2 linked regions of the Selenomonas sputigena genome follow. The protein of the gene in region 2 interacts with the protein of the main gene of each other region in a pairwise test. Links are inferred from orthologs where the notes say so. Each region holds a gene or a part of one and is shown on either strand. Other genes may lie near its edges.

What was found.
Region 1: the proteins of grpE (region 2) and groL interact in binary tests that used the Escherichia coli proteins (3 or more experiments, as listed by UniProt). The link is inferred for Selenomonas sputigena from one-to-one orthologs.

Annotation. Positions count from the first base shown.
Region 1 is NZ_CP110383.1:1,426,648-1,434,473, forward strand. The notes cover bases 806-3,783. They hold groL (chaperonin GroEL), read right to left. Parts: upstream 3,122-3,783; coding sequence 1,490-3,121; downstream 806-1,489. Other genes in these bases: modB (molybdate ABC transporter permease subunit), read left to right, coding at 806-1,401; groES (co-chaperone GroES), read right to left, coding at 3,179-3,460; OL236_RS06980 (ATP-binding protein), read right to left, coding at 3,659-3,783. Outside these bases: OL236_RS06960 (sulfate/molybdate ABC transporter ATP-binding protein), read left to right, coding at 1-738; more of modB, read left to right, coding at 748-805; more of OL236_RS06980, read right to left, coding at 3,784-4,912; OL236_RS06985 (exodeoxyribonuclease III), read right to left, coding at 5,378-6,130; OL236_RS06990 (undecaprenyl-diphosphate phosphatase), read right to left, coding at 6,143-6,973; OL236_RS06995 (Dps family protein), read left to right, coding at 7,234-7,665; glyS (glycine--tRNA ligase subunit beta), read right to left, coding at 7,825-7,826.
Region 2 is NZ_CP110383.1:334,028-341,663, reverse strand. The notes cover bases 1-2,788. They hold grpE (nucleotide exchange factor GrpE), read right to left. Parts: upstream 1,822-2,788; coding sequence 1,180-1,821; downstream 1-1,179. Other genes in these bases: hrcA (heat-inducible transcriptional repressor HrcA), read right to left, coding at 1,852-2,788; dnaK (molecular chaperone DnaK), read right to left, coding at 1-1,126. Outside these bases: more of hrcA, read right to left, coding at 2,789-2,880; OL236_RS01595 (YjfB family protein), read right to left, coding at 3,422-3,592; radical SAM family heme chaperone HemW, read right to left, coding at 3,674-4,825; lepA (translation elongation factor 4), read right to left, coding at 4,913-6,709; OL236_RS01580 (hypothetical protein), read right to left, coding at 6,802-7,636. UniProt on the Escherichia coli protein: Participates actively in the response to hyperosmotic and heat shock by preventing the aggregation of stress-denatured proteins, in association with DnaK and GrpE. It is the nucleotide exchange factor for DnaK and may function as a thermosensor.

The sequences.
Region 1 (7,826 bases), 1.1 Mb from region 2 along the record:
GGCACGAAAGAAGAAAAGCGCAAGCTCCTCGAAAGGGAGCTTGCGCGCTTTTCGCTTGCGGGACTCGAAAACTCTTACCCCAAGGAACTTTCGGGCGGACAGAAACAGCGCACGGCGTTCGCGCGCATCCTCGCCTCCGATGCCGAACTTCTGCTGCTCGACGAGCCGTTCTCCGCGCTCGACAGCTACCTCAAGTGGCAGTTGGAGCTGGAGCTGCTACACCTCTTCGACGACTACGGACGCGCCGCCGTCCTCGTCTCGCACGACCGCGGCGAAGCCTACCGCCTGGCCGATCGCATCGCCGTCCTGAGCAGCGGCGCCCTCGAATCGCTCGGCACGAAGCACGCGCTCTTCGAGCAGCCCGGCACACTCGCGGCGACGCTCCTCACAGGCTGCAAGAATATCTCCCGCGCACGCCGCACGGCAGAGCATGAGCTCTTCGCCGAGGACTGGCAAATCACGCTGCACTCTGCCGCCCCCGTGCCCGAGAACCTCCGCCATGTCGGCATCCGCGCCCACTTCTTTTCCCTGCGCGAAGAAGCGGCGGAAAACACGCCGCGCATGGAAGCCGTGCAGATCATCGAGGATGCCTTTTCCTACCTCGTCATGGCGAAGAAGGCGGATTCGGACGCCGCGCCCGTGCGTTGGGAGATTGAAAAAATCGCTTGGCAAGGGCTGGGGCAGAAAGAATTCTATCTGCATTTTCCCGCCGATCGGCTCATCTTGCTCGAACGATAGGAGGCGCACATGGAATTTTCTCCCTTTTGGATCACCTTGAAGACGGCGACGGTCGCCACCTTCATCTCCTTCTTCCTCGGCATCGCCCTCGCCTACGCCGTCCTCCATCTGAGGCGCTTCCAAGGCATTGCCGACGCCGTCATCACATTGCCCATGGTGCTGCCGCCGACCGTCGTCGGCTTCTTCCTCCTGCTCGTATTCGGCAGGAAAAGCCCTCTAGGGCAAATGCTCCTCGACTTCGGCATGCCGCTCGTCTTCACATGGAAGGCGACCGTCATCGCCGCCGTCGTCGTCTCGCTGCCCCTCATGTACCGCACGGCGCGCGGCGCCTTCGAGCAGCTCGACAAAAACATCGTCTATGCGGCACGCACGCTCGGCATCTCCGAGTGGCGCATCTTCTGGCGCATCCTCGTGCCGAACGCCAAGCACGGCATCGTTGCGGGACTCGTGCTGACGTTCACGCGTGCACTCGGCGAGTTCGGCGCGACTATCATGTTCGCAGGCAACGTCCCCGGCACGACGCAGACGATGTCCACAGCGATCTACGCCGCTGTACAGGCGAACGACTACGACCTCGCCTTCCAATGGGCGACGGCTCTCGTCCTCTTCTCCCTCGTCTTCGTCGCCGCCATGAACGCTTGGCTCGCGCGAAGCCGCGGCTAAAATACGGACGCAAAAAAAGCTTCCTGCTGCAGCGTCGCTGCAGCAGGAAGCCTTTCTATTTTAATTTGTTCGCGATGGATTTCGCGCCTTACATCATGCCCGGCATACCGCCGCCCATGCCCGGTGCGCCCATCGGCATCGGAGGCTCCTTCTCCGGCTTGTCCGCCACGAGCGTCTCCGTCGTCAGAACCATCGCCGCGATGCTCGCCGCATTCTGCAGAGCGGAGCGCGTGACCTTCGCCGGGTCGACGATGCCCGCGCCGATCATGTCGACGTACTCGCCCGTCAGAGCGTTGAAGCCCGTGCCGTTCGCCGACTTCTTGACGTTCTCGACGACGACGGAACCTTCAAGACCCGCGTTGTTCGCAATCTGGCGAACCGGCTCCTCGATGGCGCGCTTCACGATGTTGATGCCCGTCTGCACGTCGCCTTCGGCGCTCAAAGCGTCAAGCGCGGGCAGGATGTCGACGAACGTCGTGCCGCCGCCGGCGACGATGCCCTCTTCGACCGCCGCACGCGTAGCGTTCAGAGCGTCCTCGATGCGCAGCTTCTTGTCCTTCATCTCGACCTCGGTCGCAGCGCCGATCTCGATGACGGCGACGCCGCCCGCGAGCTTTGCGAGGCGCTCCTGCAGCTTCTCCTTGTCGAAGTCCGAAGTCGTCTCCGCAACCTGCTTCTTGATCTGCTCGACGCGCGCGTCGATCGCAGCCTTGTCGCCGGAGCCGTCGACGATCGTCGTCTCTTCCTTCGAGGCGCGAACCTGACGCGCCTGACCGAGATCCTCGATCTCGACGCTGTCGAGCTTCCTGCCGACTTCCTCGGAGATGACCGTGCCGCCCGTCAGGATAGCGATGTCTTCGAGCATCGCCTTGCGGCGGTCGCCGAAGCCCGGAGCCTTGACGGCAAGAGCCTTGAACGTGCCGCGCAGCTTGTTGACGACGAGCGTCGCAAGCGCCTCACCGTCGAGATCCTCGGCGATGATCATCAGTTCCTTGCCCTGCTTTACGACCTTCTCAAGAATCGGCAGGATGTCGGCAATCGCCGAAATCTTGCGATCCGTGATGAGGATGTACGGATTGTCGAGAACGGCTTCCATCTTGTCCGTGTCCGTGACCATGTAGGGGGAGATGTAGCCGCGGTCGAACTGCATGCCCTCGACGACCGAGAGGTTCGTGTCCATGGACTTCGACTCCTCGACCGTGATGACGCCGTCCTTGCCGACCTTCTCCATCGCCTCTGCGATCAGCTCGCCGACTTCCTCGTCGCCCGAGGAAATCGCCGCGACCTGCGCGATCGCCGCCTTGCCCTCGACCTTCTTCGAGTTGCTCTTGATCTCATCGACGAGCTTCTTGACCGCCTGGTCGATGCCCTTCTTGAGGATCATCGGGTTCGCGCCCGCAGCGACGTTCCTCATGCCCTCGTGGATCATCGCCTGCGCGAGAAGCGTAGCCGTCGTCGTGCCGTCGCCCGCGATGTCGTTCGTCTTCGTCGCGACTTCCTTGACGAGCTGTGCGCCCATGTTCTCAAACGGATCTTCGAGTTCGATGTCCTTCGCAATCGTCACGCCGTCGTTCGTGATCGTCGGTGCGCCGAACTTCTTGTCGAGAACGACGTTGCGACCCTTAGGCCCAAGCGTGACCTTTACGGCATTTGCCAAAGCGTCGACGCCCTTGCCGAGCGCACGGCGCGCTTCTTCATTGAACAAAACCTGCTTTGCCATGGTAAAACCTCCCAATATCTATCGAATCTATCGAATCTGCGCTCTCTCAGACAAATCTCAGAGAACCGCGAGGATGTCGCTCTCGCGAACGATCAAGTAGTTCTGCTCGTCAACCTTGACTTCAGAACCCGAGTACTTCGAGAAGATAACCTTGTCGCCCGTCTTGACTTCCATCTGCGCACGCGTGCCGTTGTCAAGCATCTTGCCCGTGCCGACTGCGACGACTTCGCCTTCCTGCGGCTTCTCCTTCGCCGTGTCCGGCAGCACGATGCCGCTCGCCGTCTTCATATCGCCTTCCGAAACCTTGATGACAACTCTGTCGCCCAATGGCCTGATCATGTTTATCTTCCTCCCAAATCAACGGAATCGCTGACGAATCAGCTCTTCCTAAATTCTTTTTTGTTAGCACTCGCATTGCTTGAGTGCTAACCACAGTTCTTATATTACTCATTTTTCGACAAATAGTCAAGAACTTTTTTTGATTTTTTGACCTTTTAGAGAAAAATCTGCCGCGAAGTGTAATAGAACGGCACGTTGTCAGTTTTCCAGACTCTTCTCATCGAGCAGAAAATCATAGACATTCATGAAGAGGACGCCCTTCTCATTATAATGCGGCGCCGGGCTGTCCTTCGTGATGATCATGCGCTTGAAAAAATCCCCCGTCAGCATCAGGGAGCGCTGCTCCTGCTCCATCTTCGCGGCATCCGGCAGCGCGTAGGCAGACTGAATGTAATAGCGCTTCGAGCCCTTATTGCAGACGAAGTCTATTTCGAGCTGCCTGCGGATGCTGCTTCCCTTATCATTCGTGCCGTACTGCTGGATGACGCCCACATCCACATTAAACCCACGGATCTTCAGCTCATTGAAGATGATATTCTCCATGCTGTGCGTTTCCTCCAGCTGTCTGAAATTCAGTCGGGCATTCCGCAGCCCCATGTCCGTAAAATAGTATTTCACTGGAGTGTCCATGTATTTCTTTCCCTTTACGTCATAGCGCAGAGCACCGTCAATCAGAAACGAATCACACAGATAATCAATATAGCGTTTGATCGTACTGTTGCTGATCTTCTTTCCCTTGACCGAGCGAAAGGTCGCCGACAGCTTTTCCGGGTTGGTCAGCGAGCCGATGGCAGAAGAGAGAATGTTCAAAAGCTCTTCCAGTTCCGTCTTGTTGCGTATCCTGTGCCTGCCGACAATATCGGAAATATAGGTTTCCTCAAAAAGTGCTTTCAGAAAAGCAATCTTCTGCTCTGTCGTCGTAAAATTCAGCACCAACGGCAGACCGCCGTAGAGCATATATTCATTCCAGCCATCGTATTTGCTGCCAGAATAGACCGACATAAATTCTGCAAAGCTCAGCGGATACATGCGAACCTCATCGCCGCGCCCTCGGAATTCCGTAATCACGTCCTTCGACAGAAAGCGGGCGTTACTGCCGGTCACATACACATCTACATTTTCCATGCGAATCAAACTGTTAAGGACGGACTCAAATTCCCCCAGAAGCTGCACCTCATCGAGCAGTACATAATACAGCCCTTCACCTGCGAGCTGTTCCTTCAAATACGGATACAGCACAACAGGATCGCAGAATCGCTTATTTTCAAACGTATCGAACGCGATCTCGACGATATGATTCGCGTCCGTTCCTTCCGAGAGCAAATGCTCCTTGAAGAGCTTGAACAAGAGATACGATTTCCCGCATCGTCGCATGCCCGTAACGACCTTGATCAGCCCGTTATGCTTCTTGCTGATCAGGGTATTCAGATAACGATCTCTTTTGATTTCCATTCCATAGCCTCCTATTGAAGATTTTTGCGGTATACTGAAAAAATCTTCAATATAATTATATCCCCGACAGCATTATTTTTCCAGTCAAATAAAAAGATTTTTGCGGCTGCCCGCAAAAATCTTTTTTAGGGAAACGCTGATAAAATGAAGTCGCCCAGATTTGCGCAGATGCGCTGTATCTATCGAGGAGACAAGCTACACGCACAAACGTCCACTTTGTAGACATTGTGCGCCGCCCTTACCTGAAACCAGCCAATCGATCTGCGCCTTCGGCTTGACCTCTTGGGGTTTCAGTGTAAACCGGAGGCGTAGCGGTGCTACGTCGAGGATTTGTCGACGACGAGAGGACAGCGCAGATGCGTGAAGATGGGTGGCTGAATTTATCAGTGGTCCCTTAGGAACTCATATAAAATCGACCTGCCGCGTAGCAACAAAGCTGTTCCTCGCTTCTCCGATCTTCCCCCCTCACCCCAGCACCAGTCCCACAGGACAATGATCGCTGCCGAAGACCTCGTTGTGGATCGTCGCCTCCTTGATCTTCGGCGCAAGGCGGTCGGAAACGAGGAAGTAGTCGATGCGCCAGCCTGCATTCGTCTCACGCGCCTTGCGGAGATACGACCACCAGGTATAGATGCCCGTCTTGTCGGGGTAGAGTGCGCGGAACGTGTCGGTGAAGCCCGCTGCGAGAAGCTCCGTCATCTTCTCGCGCTCCTCGTCGGTGAAGCCTGCATTCTTGCGGTTCGTCTTGGGATTCTTGAGGTCGATTTCCGTATGCGCCACGTTGAGGTCGCCGCAGACGACGACGGGCTTCTTCGCGTCAAGCGCCAAAAGATAGTCGCGGAACGCCTCCTCCCACGTCATGCGATAGGCGAGGCGCTCAAGGCCGCGCTGCGAATTTGGCGTGTAAACTGTCACGAAGTAGAGATCGTCGAACTCCAACGCGATGACGCGCCCCTCGTGATCGTGCTCTTCAATGCCGAGACCGTAGCTGACGGAAAGCGGCTCGATGCGGCTGAAGACCGCCGTGCCCGAGTAGCCCTTCTTCTCCGCACTGTTCCAATACTGCTTGTAGCCCGTAAGCTCCAAGATTGCCTGCTCCGGCTGCATCTTCGTCTCCTGCACGCCGAAGACGTCGGCGTCGAGCGCCTTGAACGACTGCATGAAGCCCTTGCCGAGGCAAGCGCGCAGACCATTGACATTCCATGATACGAAACGCATGATATTTCCCCCTCAGCCCTGCACGGGATCGCCGACGAAGTAGAGATAGAGGACGACGATGATGCCGAGCACGATGCGATACCAACCGAACGCCTTGAAATCATTGTTCTTGATGTAGCGCAGCAGAAACTTGATCGAAAGGATCGACACGACGAATGCCGTCGCCATGCCCACGACGAGAATCAAGATCTCGCTGCCCGTGTAGTGCCAGCCAAACTTGACCATCTTCAAGAGACTCGCGCCGAACATGACGGGAATGGCGAGGAAGAACGTGAATTCCGCCGCCACATAGCGCGACGTGCCGAAGAGGATGCCGCCCAAGATCGTCGCGCCCGAGCGCGACGTGCCCGGCACGAGAGACAGCACCTGGAACAGGCCGATGATGAACGCCGTCTTGTAGTCGAGCCGCTCGATCTCGCGCACGCGCGGCGTGCGACGCTTATTGTACGTCTCGACGACGAGGAACATGACGCCGTAGAAGATCAAGGTCGCCGCGACGACAGGCGCTGTCATAAAGTGCTCTTCCATGAACTTGTTGAACAAAAGTCCGATGACCGCCGCCGGCACGCAGGCAAGGATGACCTTGTACCAGAGCTGCCACGTAGCACGCTTCTCCCAGCTTGACTTCCAGCTCGAAAACGGGTTGAGCTTCTCAAAGTTCAGCACGACGACGGCAAGGATGGCGCCGAGCTGTATGACGACGAGGAACATGTCCATAAAGGACTTCGAGACGTCGAGCTTGATGAACTCATCGACAAGAATCATATGTCCCGTACTGCTGATCGGCAGCCACTCCGTCAGCCCTTCGACAATGCCCAGGACAACCGTTTTCAAAAGCTCCATAATACTTAAATCCACACAGAATCCCCCTAATTCTCCCTACGAGATATTGAACGGGAACATTATACCACAGTTGCCGCGTCGTTGGAACAAAAAGGATTGCTCTTTCCATTCGCAAACTTACGGAATCACTGCCCACTCATGAATCCTTGAATTATAAAAGATAATAAATCTTATTTGTGAATCCGTACCATTTATGCTATAATGGGAGCGATGAATTTGCGGGCAAAGTTCCGCCCCTATATCGCAAAGGAGGATTTTTCATGCACAAGATGTTGAACCAGCTTCTTTCCGACCTCGTCGTCGAATATCACAAACTTCAGCACTACCACTGGTACGTCAAGGGTCCCGACTTCTTCCCCGTTCACGCGCAGTTGGAAAGCTACTACGACGGCGTGCGCGAAGACATCGACGCCATCGCCGAGAGCCTGCTGCAGATCAACCACGAACCGCTGTCGTCCCTCAAGGACTTCCTCGCAACCGCGAAGATTGAGGAAGCGAAGCCCGGCTTCGTGACCTCGGACGAGATCCTCGCTGAAGTCGAGAAGGACTTCTCCTATATCTACGAGCAGGTGCGCAGCCTCAAGAAAGCTGCCGACGAGGCGAACCGCTACGTCACTTCCATGCTCATGGACGACCTCATCAAGAAATACGCCAAGTCGCTGTGGATGCTTCGTCAGGCGCGCATGAAGTAAGAGAACCCGCAGCATGAACAGTCAAAAATGGGCGATGCATAGACATGCATCGCCCATTTTTTCATTTCGTGCCGCTCTTCAGGTCTTGAACTTGGCGGCCGCCGCATTGAGGTCGTGTGCCATATCGGAGAGACCGCGCGTACTTGCAGCGATCTCTTCTT
Region 2 (7,636 bases):
AGGTCTCAATACCCAGAGAAAGCGGCGTGACGTCGAGGAGCAGCATGTCCTTGACTTCGCCGACGATGATGCCGGCCTGAATTGCCGCACCGATGGAAACACACTCGTCCGGGTTCACGCTGCGATCCGGCTCCTTGCCAAAGTAGCCCTTGATGGCCTCCTGCACGGCAGGGATGCGCGACGAACCGCCGACGAGAAGCACCTTGTCGATGTCCGAAGGCGAAAGACCTGCATCCGACATCGCCTGACGCGTCGGACCCATCGTGCGCTCGACAAGATCGTGCGTAAGCTCATCAAACTTGGCACGCGTGAGCTTCAAGTCAAGATGCTTCGGACCCGTGGCGTCCGCCGTGATGAACGGCAGATTGATCGGCGTCTCCATCATGCTCGAAAGCTCGATCTTCGCCTTTTCCGCCGCTTCCAACAGACGCTGTGCACTCATCTTGTCGGCGGAGAGGTCGATGCCGTTCTCCTTCTTGAACTCCTCGACCATCCAGTTCATGACGGCGTGGTCAAAGTCGTCGCCGCCCAAGTGCGTGTCGCCGCTCGTCGCCTTGACTTCAACCATGCCCTCGCTGAGTTCGAGGATCGAAACGTCGAACGTGCCGCCGCCCAAGTCAAAGACGAGAACCGTGTGCTCGCCGCCCTTGTCGACGCCGTATGCCAGCGATGCCGCCGTCGGCTCGTTGACGATGCGCAGGACGTCGAGACCCGCGATCTTGCCCGCATCCTTCGTCGCCTGGCGCTGGCTGTCGTTGAAGTACGCCGGCACCGTGATGACCGCCTGCGTCACCGTCTCGCCGAGGTAGGCTTCCGCGTCCGCTTTGAGCTTCTGCAGGATCATCGCCGAAATCTCAGGCGGCGTGTAGTCCTTGCCGTCGATGGAAACCTTGTAATCCTTCTCACCCATGTGACGCTTGATCGACGCGATCGTGCGGTCAGGGTTCGATACCGCCTGACGCTTGGCGAGCTGGCCGATGAGACGCTCGCCCGTCTTCGTGAAGCCGACGACGGACGGCGTCAGGCGGCTGCCCTCCGGGTTCGTGATGACGACGGGCTTGCCGCCCTCCATGACGGAGACGACGGAGTTCGTGGTACCTAAATCGATGCCAATTGCTTTTGCCATGATGAATTCCTCCTAAATGTTTATATCTATAAAAAGAGTTTCCTCTATTTGACTTAATTTGAAACGACCTGCACCATGCTTGGGCGTATGACGCGCCCCTTTACCATGTAGCCTTTCTGCAGTTCCTGCTCGATCGTATCGTCCTCCTTCTCGGGATCCTGCACGCGCATGACCGCCTGATGGAAGTTCGTGTCGAACTTCTTATCCTTCGTATCAATGACTTCCAAGCCGTTCTTCGCGAGCGCTTCCTGCATCTGCTTGTAGATCATGGAAACGCCTGCGCGGAAGCTGTCGAGGTCAGAACCTTCGGCGGAAAGTGCACGCTCGAAGTTGTCGAGGAGCGGCAGCATATCCGTGAGGATGCCCTGGGTGACGACGGCGGCAAGCTCTTCGCGCTCCTTCGCAGAACGACGGCGGAAGTTGTCGAAGTCCGCGCGCAGTCGCAGCATCTGTGCGTCCTTTTCTGCCAGATCGGCTTCAAGCTTTTCTGCACGCTTCACAGGATCGTCCGCGCCATTTTCTGCCTCCTCGGTACCTTCACGGCTTCCTTCGGCAGTCTCCTCGCGGACATCTCCCGTCGCTTCTTCTGCGACGTCCGCAGTGTCTGCGGCCTCCGCCTCGTCGATCTCGCGCTTCATCTCCTCGAGCTTTTCCTCGTCCTTCTTCTTCAACTCATCCTTCATGAATGATGGCATTCCCTTCACCTCGTATTTCATGCTATGCCGCTACCAGCGGAAAGGCTGCACAAGCGCAGCGATATGGTGGTTCAGATATCCCAAGAGCGCCATCGCCTTGCCGTACTCCATGCGCGTCGGCCCTAAGACGGCGATCGTGCCCAAGCACTCGCCATCCAAGTGGTACGTCGCGCGAATGATGCTGCAATCCTCAATGCCGCTGTACTCATTCTCACGGCCGATCGTGACGACGAGTCCCTCCTGCGATTTCTTCTGCAGAACGTCTTTGACGAAGTTCTCCTCTTCGAGCAGTGAGAGGAGCGCACGCACGCGCGTCACATCGCGAAACTCCGGCTGCGCAAGCATCTCTGTCGTGCCGCCGAGATAGAGCCGCTGCTCCTTGCGCTCCTCGTCGAGCGCTTCGTAAATCAGTTCCATTGCCGCCTGATAAAGCGACTCGTCCATGACCTCGGCGCGTATGCGCTTCAAAGCGGCCGTGCCGATGGAGGAAAGCTTCTCGCCCGACAGACATCGGTTGATGACCTCCGCCATGCGTTGGAAATCCTCGAAACTCGCGCCTTTCGGCATCTTGACGACGCGGTTCTCCACGAAGCCCGCGTCCGTCATCAAGACGGCGATGACACGATCTTCGCCCAGCGGCACGAACTGCAGCGTGCGAAAAGCCGCTTCATCCAGCTGCGGCGCAAGGACGAGCGCGAGATTCTTCGTCAGTCGCGAAATGATCTTCGCCGTCTCCTGAAAGACGCTCTCGACGCGCTTGACGCGCTTTCGATACCAGTGGTCAATCAACGCCCTCTCGCGCTCGTCAATCGGCGCGGGCGAGAGCAGATTGTCCACATAGAGTCGATACCCTTTCGACGAAGGGATGCGCCCAGAGGACGTGTGCAAATGCTCCAAGTAGCCCATATCCTCGAGATCCGCCATCTCGTTGCGGATCGTTGCCGGACTAACGCCGAAATCATGACGCCGCGCCACAGTGCGCGAGCCGACAGGCTCCGCCGACGAGATGTAGTCATCGACTACCGCCTGCAGGATGCGCTGCTTCCTTTCATCAAGCATCTTCACACCCCCTCTGATAAGGTCTACTATGAAAGTCCAAGAAACCAAGCCCGAAAGGCGCAGGCCGATTGGCTAACTTTCATTAAGGGCGGCGCACTTTTGTCCACAAAGTGGACGTTTGTGCGTGTAGTTTACTATGAAAGTCCAAGAAGCCAAGCCCGAAGGGCGCAGGCCGATTGGGTAACTTTCATTAAGGGCGGCGCACAATGTCCACAAAGTGGACGTTTGTGCGTGTAGTTCATGCTGTTAGCACTCAATCTCCTTGAGTGCTAACCCATGACTAGAATATACACGATAAAAGTCAAAAAGTCAACATCTTTTTTGTCTTTCGCAAAAAAGTTTTACTATGAAAGTCCAAGAAGTCAAGCCCAAAGGGCGCTGACTGATTGGTCGGTTTTTGGTAAGGGCGTCGCACAATATCCACAAAGTGGACGTTTGTGCGTGTAATTTACGCTTCTTTCTCTTGCACAGGCTTGCGCTGTCAACCGATCGAGTCAAGCAAAAAGGGGCTGCCGCACATTTTGTGCGACAGCCCTCTTTTTCATACCGCAATATCAATATTGTTGCCGACCGCAGGGTCGAGGCTTTCCAACATCTCACCCACAGCTTCTTCCGTCGTATCCATCGCCATCTTCATGACGGAGATGCCGAACTGCTGCGAGAAGCGTGCCTGGCTTAGATCGACCGACATCGCCGCTATGCTCATATCCATCGAAATCGCTCCTTTCTCCTCTTATTTATCGTACATATAAGAGGAAAGCTTAAAGTTTGCCGGCAAAGCCGCTTGCGGCAGCTACGTTTCATCTCTTTCCAACAAGAATGCTTCAAAGACGCGGTTGCCAAACTTCATGCCCTGCTCTGTCAGACGTATGCTCACCGCCGTTTCTTCAACAAGCCCCGCCGCCTGCAAGCGCGCGATCACTTCGCCATAGACCTCGTGCACATCCGAGGCGAAAGTGCCGCGAAAGCGCTTCTTATCAATACCATACGCCGTGCGGAGCGCGAGGAAGGCGAATTCTTCGATATGGCTTTCGCGCGAGCAAGGCTCTTCTTCCCTTGCAGGCGACAGGCCTCCTTCGATGCACGCGATGTAGCGGCAAAGATCCTGCTCATTCTCCGTGCGCTGTCCGTGCCAATACGAATGCGCCGCTGCGCCGAGACCGATGTAGGACACGTCCTGCCAATAGGCGAGGTTGTGGCGGCTCTCTTCGCCCGCCCTCGCATAGTTCGAGATTTCGTAGCGGCGGTAACCCAAGCGTGGCAGTTCTGCCGTGATATAGTCGTACATATCGCCGCATTCGTCATCCGTCGGCAGATGAAGCCGCCCCGCCTCTTCCATGCGGGCGAACGGCGTGCCGTCCTCGACGGCAAGCCCGTAGACGGAGATGTGACCAATGCCGAGCGCAGCGGCTCGCGCCACACTGTCCTTGAGATCAGAAAGCGTCTGCCCAGGCAGACCGTACATGAGGTCAAGGCTCACGCGAAAGTCTGCCTTCTGCGCCATGCGCACGGCATCCTCCGCCTCCCGTGCCGTATGAATGCGCCCGATAGCAGTGAGCAGCGCATCGAAAAACGACTGCACGCCGAAGCTCAGACGGTTGACGCCCGCCTCGCGCAATCGTTCGAGAAGCTTTGCATCGACCGTACCGGGATTCGCCTCGACCGTGAACTCTTCCTCGCCTGTCAGTCGAAAACTCTCGCGCACGGTGCAGACGACGGCGAGAAGGTCGTCTGCCGCAAGCGTTGTCGGCGTGCCGCCGCCGATGTAGACGGTGCGCACTGCCCCTTCCTGCAGACAGCGACAGCCCTGCGCCGCAATCTCGCGGCACAGGGCTTCTCGGTAGCGGCTCATCCATCGCTCTTCTCCTGCATAAGAAGGGAAGTCGCAGTAAAAGCACTTGCGGCGGCAGAAGGGAATATGGACATACACGCCGAAATCACCCATTCTGCCGCCTCTTTTCCTTTCAAATTCTCGCTTTCCCCTTCGCTCGGCAATTCCCACAATAAAAGGAAGCGCAGAACCGCGCGGGAATCAGTCGATCTTCAATATCGCCATGAAGGCTTCCTGCGGCACTTCGACGCTGCCGACCGCCTTCATACGCTTCTTGCCTTCTTTCTGCTTTTCAAGCAGCTTGCGCTTTCTCGATATGTCGCCGCCGTAGCACTTGGCAAGCACGTCTTTTCGCATGGCACGCACGTTCTCTCGCGCGATGATCTTGTTGCCGACAGCCGCCTGGATCGGAATCTCGAACATCTGCTGCGGAATGATCTCCTTGAGCTTCTGCGCGAGCTGGCGGCCGCGCGTCGCGGCGCGGTCGGCGTGGACGATGGTCGACAATGCATCGACGGGATCGCCGTTCAAGAGAATGTCAAGCTTCACGAGGCGCGACTGGCGATAGTCGGCAAGCTCGTAGTCGAGCGAGGCATAGCCGCGCGTCGTCGATTTCAAGCGATCAAAGTAGTCGTAGATGATCTCGCTCAAAGGAATGTGGTAGATGATCATGACGCGATTCGTGTCGAGGTAGTCCATGCTCTCGAACGTGCCGCGCTTTTCCTGCGAGACTTCCATGACGGAGCCGACATAGTCCTTCGGCACGATGACCGTCGCCTTGACAAACGGCTCCTCGATGAAGTCGATCTCCGTCGGCGGCGGAAGCTTCGACGGATTGTCGACCTTGAGCATCGTCCCGTTCGTCTTGTGGACGTGGTAGATGACGGAGGGCGCCGTCGTGATGAGCTTCATGCCGTACTCGCGCTCCAACCGCTCCTGGATGACGTCCATGTGCAGAAGACCCAAGAAACCGCAGCGATAGCCGAAGCCAAGTGCGATCGATGTCTCCGGCTCGAAGATCAGCGCCGCATCATTGAGCTGCAGCTTTTCGAGCGCGTCCTTCAAATTGTCGTAGTCGGCGCTGTCCACGGGATAGAGTCCGCAGTAGACCATCGGCGTCACGCCGCGATAGCCGGGCAGCGGCTCTGGTGCAGGGTTCTTCGCGCTCGTCACGGTATCGCCGACGAGCACGTCGCGCACGTTCTTCAAACTTCCCGCGACGAAGCCGACTTCTCCCGCCGTAAGTTCGCCGAGCTCGGCAGGTGCGGGACGGAAGCAGCCGACATCGGTCACCTCGAATGTCTTGCCCGTCGCCATCATCTTCAGTTCCATGCCCTTCTTGATATGACCTTCCATCAGGCGCACATGCGCGATCGCGCCCTTGTACGAGTCAAAGTACGAGTCGAAGATCAAAGCGCGAAGCGGCGCATTGTCCTCGCCCTTCGGCGGCGGGATGCGCTCGATGATGGCGTCGAGGATCTCCTCGATGCCTACGCCCGTCTTCGCCGAAGTCAGGATCGCCTCGGACGCATCGAGGCCGATCGCCTCCTCGATCTCCTCTTTGACGCGCTCGGGATCGGCGCTCGGCAAATCGATCTTATTGATGACAGGGATGATTTCGAGATCGTGCTCCAGCGCCATGTAGACGTTTGCGAGCGTCTGCGCTTCGACGCCCTGCGCCGCATCGACGACGAGAAGCGCTCCCTCGCAGGCCGCAAGGCTTCTCGACACCTCGTATGTGAAATCGACGTGACCCGGCGTGTCGATGAGATTGAGTTCATAGACCTCGCCGTCCTTGCCGCGATAGTGCAGGCGCACGGTCTGCGCCTTGATCGTAATGCCGCGCTCACGCTCAAGCTCCATATTGTCGAGCACCTGCGCCTCCATCTCGCGCTCAGTCAAAGTGCCCGTGCTTTCAATGAGGCGGTCGGCAAGCGTCGACTTACCATGGTCGATGTGCGCGATAATCGAGAAATTGCGGATGTATTTGTTCTGCATCAAAAATTCCTTTCCTTGTCCATCGGCTCGTTGACTTTCCTACGGGGCGAGCCACTCCTCATGACAAAGATGCCCAGCGTGATGCCCGCACCTCACTCCTCATCGCGTTGGAGACGCCGCTCGGCGTTCGGCTCCAAGCTCGCGCGATAGAGCCACGCGAGGTTTTTCGCCGTGTAGGTACGCAGGCGCAGGAGTCCCGTATATTCCCTGCTGCCCTGCTGGATGCCGTGAAACGTCAGATCCGTCTCCTCCAAATCCTGCCACCCCGCTTGCGGCGTCCAAGTCTTGCCATCCTTCGTGCTTACCGTGCCCATCGGCACGTTCAAGGCGCGCTTGAGGAACTGCACCTCCAACGTATTTCCCTTAGCGTCCTTTTTCGTGACCCACTCCCAATAAAAGAGCAGTTCCCCTTTGAGCCGCATCGTCGAGGTGTCCGCCATGGCGCTCTCCTCGCCTCCGTCCGACCGCTTTTCTTTCCAAAGCTCATACCAGCGATCCGAACTCGTCAGACGCTCCAGTTCGCCCATGCCGAAAACGCTGTCGACGATTGCCGCATAAAAGGTTTCATCATACTGCTGCGAGTTCATTTCCTTTTCCGAGCCAGGCGTGCGCTTCGACCAAAGGATGTTTCCCTGCGCATCGTAAAAGTCCTCTTCCAGATAGCGGAAAGTGCGATTCTGCGGACTGACCTCGACGAGTGCGAGGCTGTAGGCAAGCGCAGCCGGATCGGGCAGGATATCCTTGATGCCGTAGTTCGCAATCGTCTCCTTTGCGCCTTCATAGCTGAAGCTCGTTTTAATCCAGCCGTGAATGACCGTTGGCATCGCACGCTCCAACCCTGCGACATTGAGACTCTTGACGACCGTGACTTCGTTCGGCGCAAAATACTTGCTGTACTTCGCATCCGATGCCAACCAATACCATTCT